DNA from 2 places in the Ensifer sp. VA4 genome. Region 2 is predicted to be linked to the other one. Evidence: predicted binding sites of a transcription regulator. Region 2 holds the regulator's gene; the other holds the start of a gene.

The links. Region 2 encodes PhoB, which activates phosphate uptake and scavenging genes when phosphate is short. Its sites were predicted from a motif close to TGTCATNNANCTGTCAT; they were not measured.
Region 1: AC0C6X_RS07725 (NAD-glutamate dehydrogenase) is a predicted target of PhoB. The motif match lies at 3,091-3,107, and genes of this name have one in related genera.

The regions. Positions count from the first base shown of each region.
Region 1 covers NZ_JBVQPO010000004.1:109,482-113,854, forward strand. Annotated here, with positions in the region: gene AC0C6X_RS07725 (NAD-glutamate dehydrogenase) at 1-2,865, opposite strand, end outside; gene pdxY (pyridoxal kinase PdxY) at 3,150-4,031, shown strand; gene AC0C6X_RS07735 (carbonic anhydrase) at 4,161-4,373, shown strand, end outside.
Region 2 covers NZ_JBVQPO010000001.1:627,018-631,390, forward strand. Annotated here, with positions in the region: gene argF (ornithine carbamoyltransferase) at 1-38, opposite strand, end outside; gene AC0C6X_RS02935 (aspartate aminotransferase family protein) at 143-1,342, opposite strand; gene AC0C6X_RS02940 (GcrA family cell cycle regulator) at 1,764-2,285, shown strand; gene phoB (phosphate regulon transcriptional regulator PhoB) at 2,351-3,034, opposite strand; gene phoU (phosphate signaling complex protein PhoU) at 3,235-3,948, opposite strand; gene pstB (phosphate ABC transporter ATP-binding protein PstB) at 3,999-4,373, opposite strand, start outside.

The DNA.
Region 1 (4,373 bases), on a different contig from region 2:
GCGGAAGTGCCGCTTGACGGTCTCCCAGGCGCCGCGGGCGGTGATGCCCATCTTCTTGTGGTCGTAGCCGGCGGAACCGCCGGAGGCGAAGGCGTCGTCGAGCCAGAAGCCCGCTTCCTGCGCAAGGCCGTTGGCGGTGTCGGAGAAGGTTGCCGTGCCCTTGTCGGCGGCAACGACGAAATACGGGTCGTCGCCGTCGCGGCGCAGCGTATCGGCCGGCGGCACGATATCCTGGCCGACGATGTTGTCGGTCACCGAGAGCAGAGTGCGGATATAGGTCTTGTAGGCCTCGGTACCGGCCTTGAAGACCTCGTCACGGGTGCCGCCGACCGGGAGCTGCTTCGGGTAGAAGCCGCCCTTGGCGCCAACCGGCACGATGACGGCGTTCTTGACCTGCTGCGCCTTGACGAGGCCAAGCACTTCCGTGCGGTAGTCCTGAGCGCGGTCCGACCAGCGCAGGCCGCCACGAGCGACCTTGCCGAAGCGTAAGTGCACGCCCTCGACCTCGGTGCCGTAGACGAAGATTTCGCGGAACGGACGCGGTTCCGGCAGGCCGTCGAGCTGCTTCGGATCGAGCTTGAAGGCGAGAACCGCGCGCGGCTTGCCCTCTGCGTCATGCTGGAAGTAGTTGGTCCTGAGCGTCGCTTCGATCGCGTTGACGTAGCGGCGCAGGATGCGGTCTTCGTCGAGGCTCGGAACGGCTGACAGCGCGTCTTCGATCGCGGAAAGCAGGGCGCTGCACTTCTTGGCACGCGGCTTTTCCTCGAGCTTCGGATCCATGCGGGTCACGAACAGCTTGAAGATCTCGGCGGCGATCGCCGGATACTTGTTCAGCGTGTCGGCGATATAGCCCTGCGAATAGGTGATGCCGGCCTGGCGCAGATAGCGGGCATAGGCGCGCAGCACCGTGACTTCGCGGGCATTGAGGCCCGCAAGCAGGATCAGCCGGTTGAAGTTGTCGTCCTCGATCGTGCCTTTCCAGGCGGCGAGGAACGCCTCCTCCAGGGCCGGGCCCGTCTTGTCGAGGTTCAGCGTGTGCCCGTCGCGGTGGATCAGCTCCATGTCGTGCAGCACGACCTTGCGCTCGTCTTCGCCATGGACCTTGACGCCGATATCGTAGGTCTGCTCGCTGATCACCCGGAAGCCGAGGTTTTCGAGCAGCGGCACGCGGCGCGACAACGATACGGGCTCGCCGGCATGGAAGATCTTCAGCTCTGCCGTATCGGCGCGCGTGACGGCGCGCGGGTAGTGATAGAAGGAGATCCGGATCGGGTCTTCCATCTTGCAGGCGGCGATATCCGCGAGGTCGGCATAGGCTTCCGCCGGGGTGAAGAATGACTGATAGGCTTCGTCGACATTGAGTTCGATGCCGTCCTTGCGGGCGAGCAGATCGAACCGGTCGATCCAGCGCGTCACGATTTCGCGGACAGCTTCCTCGAGCTTGGCCTGCGGAATGCGTGGGGTCTTGCCGGCGGAACGGCCGATGATGAAGTGGACGCGGGCCAGGCCGCCTTCCGGGAAGGCCGGGTAGTAAGCCGAGACGCGGCCGTCATAGACCGTCTTCAGGTAGTCGCCGATCTTCTCGCGAACGTCCGAATCATACTGTTCGCGCGGCACGAAGACGATGACCGAGACGAAACGGTCGAAATGGTCGATGCGCGGCAGCACGCGGATGCGCGGCCGGTCGCCGAGCTCGTTGATCTGCTCGCAGAAGGCGGCAAGCAGGCCGACATCGATCTGGAACAGGTCGTCACGCGGATAGGACTCCAGCGTGTTTGCCAGCATCTTGCCGGAATGGCTCTGCGGGTCGTAGCCGAAGTGATCGACGATCTTCTCGATCTTGTGGCGCAGCAGCGGGATCTCGGATGCCTGGCGGGTGTAGGCCGTGGAGGTGAACAGGCCGACGATGCGCAATTCCCCGGTGACATTGCCGTCGGCATCGAAACGCTTGACGCCGACATAGTCCATATAGGCGCGGCGATGCACGACCGACTTGACGTTGGCCTTGGTGACAATCAGGAAATCCGGGCCATCAAGGAAGGCGAGGATTTCCGGCGTGGTCAGCACCGCGTCCTTGCCCTGGCGCAGGACGCGTACGTCCGGGTTGGAAAGAATGCCGAGGCCCCTGCCCTTGCCGCGTTCGACGGCTGCCTTCTCGCCCTTGCCCGAATAGGTGTACTCGCGCATGCCGAGGAAGGTGAAGTTGTTGTCGCGCAGCCAGCGAAGGAAGGCGAGCGCCTCGTCACGGTCGCTCTTCTTGCGCGACGCGTTGTAGGCCTCGAGTTCCTGCATGGCCTGGTCGAGCAGCGCCGTCATCGCCGGCCAGTCGTGCACGGTCTGATGCACCTGCTCCAGCACGTCGCGAATGCGGTTGCTGAGGTGTTCGGCCTCGACGGGTGCCAGCTTGGTCAGATGGATCTGGATGTGGCTGACGCGGTGTGCCGGATCGCTTGCCTCGTCCGGATCGAAGAGCTTCGCCGGCTCGCCCGGTTCCTGAACCAGGATGGGATGGATCGCGAGGTGAATGTCGCGGTGGGTGCTGGTGATCTCCCCCATGATCGAATCATAGAGGAACGGCATGTTGCGTTCGGTGATCGCGATGATCGAAACCTCGGTGCCGCCAGGTGCGACGCCGGCGACGCTCTCCACCGAAACCTGTGGCTTGCCGCCATCCCAGCGGGCGAGCTCACGGTGCGCATGGGCTGCAGTCAGCGCCAGCATGTCCGCCGAATAGAGATCGAGGTCGTCGTTGCTGGCCCCACCGAAGAGGATTTCCGGCGCCAGCCCGTCGACGCCCAGTTTGATGGCGGCCGCCTTTGCTGCGTCGATGTGTCTGTCCCGCTTCGGATTGTATTTCACGCCCATGAAGTCTCTCCCACTCATGATAGGCCAAACCCTATCAGAACCATGGCTAATGGCGACCGCTTTTTACGCCGATTTCGGCAAAATCGAGCCCAAAATCGGAGAATTTCACGTGAAAACAGCTTAAATCCATTTAAATCGAAGGCAATTTCGCGAAAATTGCTCGAAAATCGATGAAAAAGCACGAAAACGCCAGCGGCTTCTGCGGGACCTATCTGCCATCGGCTGTTGACAGGGCGGTGACAGTCGGGTGATCAGAGTTCTAGACTGAAGGATTGGACTCGTCGATGCCCGAAATGCCCTCCCTGCCCGGCGCCGTCATCGTCATCTCGAGCCATGTCGTACGTGGCAAGGTCGGCAACCGGGCCGCAGTCTTCGCGCTGGAGACGCTGGGGCATCCGGTCTGGGCTCTGCCGACGGTCATTCTTCCCTGGCATCCCGGGCACGGGCGCTCGACGCGCGTCACCATTGCGGATGCGGATTTCCAGTCGGTGATCGACAATCTCATTGCCGCGCCCTGGGTGGGCGAGGTGCGCGCCGTGCTTTCGGGCTATCTCGGCTCGGCCGGCCAGGCCGAGGGTGTCGCGCGACTGGTGGCAGCTCTCAGAGAGCGCAATCCCAAACTCATCTATGCCTGCGATCCCGTCATCGGCGATGCCGGCGGGCTCTATGTTCCGGAGGCGACCGCGGCGGCCATTCGCGACCGGCTGCTGCCGCTTGCCAATCTGGCGACACCGAACCGCTTCGAGCTTGCCTGGCTCTCCGGCGCCACGCTGGAAACGAATACGGCGATCCTCGATGCCGCTCTCGGCCTCGGCCCGGCCCGCGTGCTGGTGACCTCGGCAGTGCCGATGATGAGCGGCGGTACGGGCAACCTGTTCCTTTCGGGCAATCATGCGCTGCTTGCCGAGCATCGGCTCGTCGAGAACCCGCCGAATGGCACAGGCGACTTGCTGACTGCCGTGTTCCTGGCGCGACTTCTCGAAGGACTTTCAGAAGAGCGCGCACTGCAGATGGCGACTGCGAGCGTGTTCGAGATCATCGCGCGCAGCGTCAAGCGCGGTGCCGATGAACTGACGATCGAGCAGGACGCCTCGAGCCTTTCGACGCCGATGGCGATGGTGCAGATGCGCCGACTGGTACATCCGAATCAGATACGGCGAAAATAGAAGAAGCTGTTCATCGACGATGCCTGGAAGACATCGTGGATTGAACTTTAGATCATGATGATTTTCATGACTTGGAGCGTGATGCGGGCGAAGGCCCGCGTCTGGCTCGAAGCAGCAGCGGAGAAACCGATGGACAAGCAGCAGCAGCGTTTTCCGGATCACCTTCTGAACGGCTACCGCAACTTCATGAATGGCCGCTTCAACGAGCAGCAGAAACGCTACAAGGTGCTCGCGGAAACCGGCCAGAAGCCGAAGACGATGGTCGTTGCCTGTTGCGATTCGCGTGCGGCGCCGGAAACGATCTTCGACAGCGGCCCGGGTGAACTCTTCGTCGTGCGCAAC
Region 2 (4,373 bases):
ACGGCCGAAAGATCGAGAAAATGTCTGGTGCCTGGCATCGTACTCGGTTCCTGTCTGAAAAATCGATCCCTGGTGCGCCACGCATTCCGCGTGAACGCACGAAGATCATTCTAACACCCTGTGTCGGCGTCGGTCCTATCCGTCAAGCAGCGGCGTTGCCGCCGGCCTTCCGCACTGCTTCGGCAGCGCGCTCGATGCGTGCGAGGCCTTCGCGTGCTTCCTCCGCCGTCACCGTCAGCGGCGGCAGCAGACGCAGCACATTGTCGCCGGCCGGCACGGCCAGGAGCTTCTCGGCGCGGATTTCCTTCAAGAGATCGGCTGAAGGACCCTTCACCTTGATGCCCAGCATCAGGCCGTCGCCGCGGATGTCCTCGATGACGTCCGGGTAGCGGTCTTTCAGCGAGGCAAGTCCCTGGCGGAAGACGAGCGCGACATCGCGCACATGGGTGAGGAAGCCGTCAGCGAGGATGACGTCGAGCACGGCATTGCCGACGGCCATCGCCAGCGGGTTGCCGCCATAGGTGGAGCCATGCGTGCCCGCCACCATGCCGGCGGCCGCCTCTTCCGTCGCCAGGCAGGCGCCGAGCGGGAAGCCGCCGCCGATGCCCTTGGCAACGGCCATGATATCCGGGCGGATACCCGCCCATTCATGGGCAAAGAGCTTGCCGGTGCGGCCGACGCCGGTCTGCACCTCATCGAGGATCAGGAGCAGGCCGAACTCGTCGCAGAGCGCGCGCAGTTCCTGCAGGAATTCCTTCGTCGCCGGACGAATGCCGCCCTCGCCCTGGATCGGCTCGATCAGGATCGCGGCGGTCTCTTCTGTGATCGCATTCTTGACGGCCGCGATGTCGCCGAACGGAACCTGGTAGAAGCCAGGGGCCTTTGGTCCGAAGCCTTCAATGTACTTCTGCTGGCCACCGGCGGCGATCGTCGCGATCGTGCGGCCGTGGAAGGCACCCTCGAAGGTGATGATGTGAAACTTCTCCGGCTGGCCGTTGGCGAAGTGGTAGCGCCGCGCCGTCTTGATCGCGCATTCCAGCGCTTCCGCACCGGAATTGGTGAAGAAAACCCGATCGGCGAAAGTGACGGCGGCCAGGCGGCGCCCAAGGCTTTCCTGCCCCGGAACCTCGTAAAGGTTGGAAAGGTGCCAGACCTTCTCGGCCTGCGCCTTCAGCGCCTCGACGAGATGCGGATGCGCGTGGCCGAGCGAGTTCACGGCAACGCCGGCGGCGAAATCGAGGTAGCGCGAGCCGTCTTCGGCGATCAACCAGACGCCCTCTCCTCGCTCGAAACGCAACGGCGCGCGCATGTAGGTATCGTAAAGCGGCGTGGTTGCAGTCATGCGAGGCTCTCCTTCACTCCAATCGGCATCGATCCCGCAGCTTCATGCGGCCCGATAAAAATCAAAAATGCCGCCTTTCGGCGGCGCAGGCACTATTCCCATTTCGCACCGCAATGTCAACAAAACCAAGCCTTGCAGCGCGATGGCGAGACCCGTTTCCCTGCGACGAAAAAATCGTCCGGAAGGGCTTGCAAAAATGCAACGCTGATCGAGCAAGTTGGGGAAAACTACGAATTCGATTCGGCGCGATTCCCCGGACTCTTGCCACGGAGTCCGGCGGTCAGTACGTTAACATTCAATTACTAGACGCATGCGGCGGACCTAGTCACCAAAAGAGTTATCGCGTTTGCAACCTCGGGGTTCAGCCGGGGTGCGGTGAGGGATTCTGCCATCCCCAACGCTGAGAACGGAGAGTGCAGAGATGAACTGGACTGACGAGCGGGTGGAGAAACTGAAGAAGCTTTGGTCCGAGGGCCTGAGCGCAAGCCAGATCGCGGCGCAGCTCGGCGGCGTCAGCCGTAACGCCGTCATCGGCAAGGTTCATCGCCTGAGCCTTCCCGGACGCGCCAAGGCTGGCGGCAGCACCACTGCGGCGGCCCGCCCGAAGCGGCCGACCTCGGCCCCGCGCGCCCCGAACTACGCCTCGCGTGTTTCGACCCGCACCGTTGCCCGTCCGTCCGGCGCCACCGTCCTCAAGGAAGAGATCGAGGTGGATCTCGTGGCCGAGCAGGACTTCAGCATCAGCACCGATGTGGTCGTGCCGATGTCGCGCCGCCTCGAGCTGACCCAGCTCACCGAACGCACCTGCAAGTGGCCGATCGGCGATCCGCTGAAGGAAGAATTCCACTTCTGCGGCAATGACTCGCCGGAGTCCTCGCCCTATTGCAACTTCCATGCACGGCTTGCCTACCAGCCGTCGGCCGAGCGTCGGCGGATGCGCTGAGGCTGCGCACAGGAACAAAAAAGGGGCTGAGCGGCCCCTTTTTTATTGCCTGTTGTTCGCCCCGCTCAGCTTTCGAGCGAGTAGCCGGCGCCGCGGACCGTGCGGATGACGTCCGGCATGGTCGAGAAATTCAACGCCTTGCGCAGGCGGCCGACATGCACGTCGACGGTCCGCTCGTCGACGTAGATGTCATGGCCCCAGACGCCGTCCAGCAATTGCGAGCGTGAGAAGACCCGGCCCGGAGAGGACATCAGGAACTCGAGCAGGCGGAACTCCGTCGGCCCCAGGCGAACTTCGCGGCTGCGGCGATGGACGCGATGGGTTTCCCGGTCGAGCTCGATGTCGCCGCAGCGCAGCAGCGTCGAGAGCACTTCGGGTTTCGCCCGGCGAAGCATCGCCTTGACGCGAGCCATCAGCTCCGGCGTCGAGAAGGGCTTGACCACATAGTCGTCGGCACCGGTCGCGAGACCACGGACGCGCTCGCTTTCCTCGCCCCGCGCCGTCAGCATGATGATCGGCAGCCGCTCCGTCTCCGGCCGCTGGCGCAGCCGACGGCAAAGCTCGATGCCGGAGACGCCGGGCAGCATCCAGTCGAGGATCAGAAGGTCGGGCAGGCGTTCCTGGAGCCGGATCTCCGCCTCGTCCCCCCTGAGGATCGTATCGACGTCGAAGCCTTCCGCTTCCAGATTGTAACGCAACAGGACGCTCAGCGCCTCTTCGTCTTCGACCACGGCGATTTTTGGCAACATCAGGTAACGTCTCCTTACCGCGAGCGCCGTGCGGCTCAATGGCCGGACCGGTGCTCAGACACTCTAAACTGGAGCAGTTCCGCCATTTTCAAAGGCGGTGCGAAAGCCGCATGCTTCAGATACAGGCATTCGGGGCCGCGACCGGAGCCGCGACCAGATGATATTCACGGGGCATGCATTGCGAACGGCGCGTCTAACGCTCAGTCGTTGACCGAGCCCAACGTCGACGTATTGTCATCCTTCGGGCGCTCGCCTTCCGGCTGGGCACCCGTCGCCATGTAATAGATCGTCTCGGCGATGTTGGTCGCGTGGTCGCCGATGCGCTCGATGTTCTTGGCGCAGAACAGAAGATGCGTGCAGGGCGTGATGTTGCGCGGATCTTCCATCATGTAGGTCAGCAGCTCGCGGAACAGCGAGGTATAGATCGCATCGATCTCCTCGTCCCGCTCGCGAATGCTGTTGGCCTTTTCCGGCGAACGCGAGGCATAAACGTCGAGCACTTCCTTGAGCTGCACCAGGGCGAGCTCGGCGAGGTGCTCGAGACCGCGGGCGAGCTTGCGCGGAATGCCGGAACCGGCGACCGCGATCACGCGCTTGGCGGTATTCTTGCCGAGATCGCCGACACGCTCGAGGTCGGCGGCGATGCGGATCGAGCCCATGATCTCGCGAAGGTCGGCGGCGACCGGCTGGCGCTTGGCGATCGTGACGATCGCCTTTTCGCCGATCTGGCGCTCGGCATCGTCGAGAATGGTGTCGTCCGAGATCACCTTCTGCGCCAGAGCCAGGTCGGAATTGACCAGGGCGCGAACGGATTCAGCGACCATCTGCTCGGCGAGACCGCCCATTTCCGAGATGCGGCGCGTCAGGTATTTCAGTTCTTCGTCATAGGCGGACATGATATGCATGGACATGATCGTCGATCCTTGCGGGCGCTTTCCAGTTACTGTTGCAGCCGTCATTGGCCTCAGCCGAAGCGGCCCATGATGTAATCCTGGGTGCGCTGGTCATCCGGGTTGGTGAACATCTTGTCGGTGTCGTTCTCCTCGACGAGATTGCCGAGGTGGAACATGGCGGTGCGCTGCGAAACGCGGGCGGCCTGCTGCATCGAGTGGGTCACGATGACGATCGTGAAGTTCGTGCGCAGTTCGTGGATGAGCTCCTCGACCTTGGCCGTCGCGATCGGATCAAGTGCCGAACAGGGCTCGTCCATCAGGATGACTTCCGGGCTGACGGCAACGGCGCGTGCGATGCAAAGCCGCTGCTGCTGGCCACCGGAAAGACCGGTGCCCGGTTCGTGCAGGCGATCCTTCACTTCGTTGAATAGGCCGGCCTTCTGCAG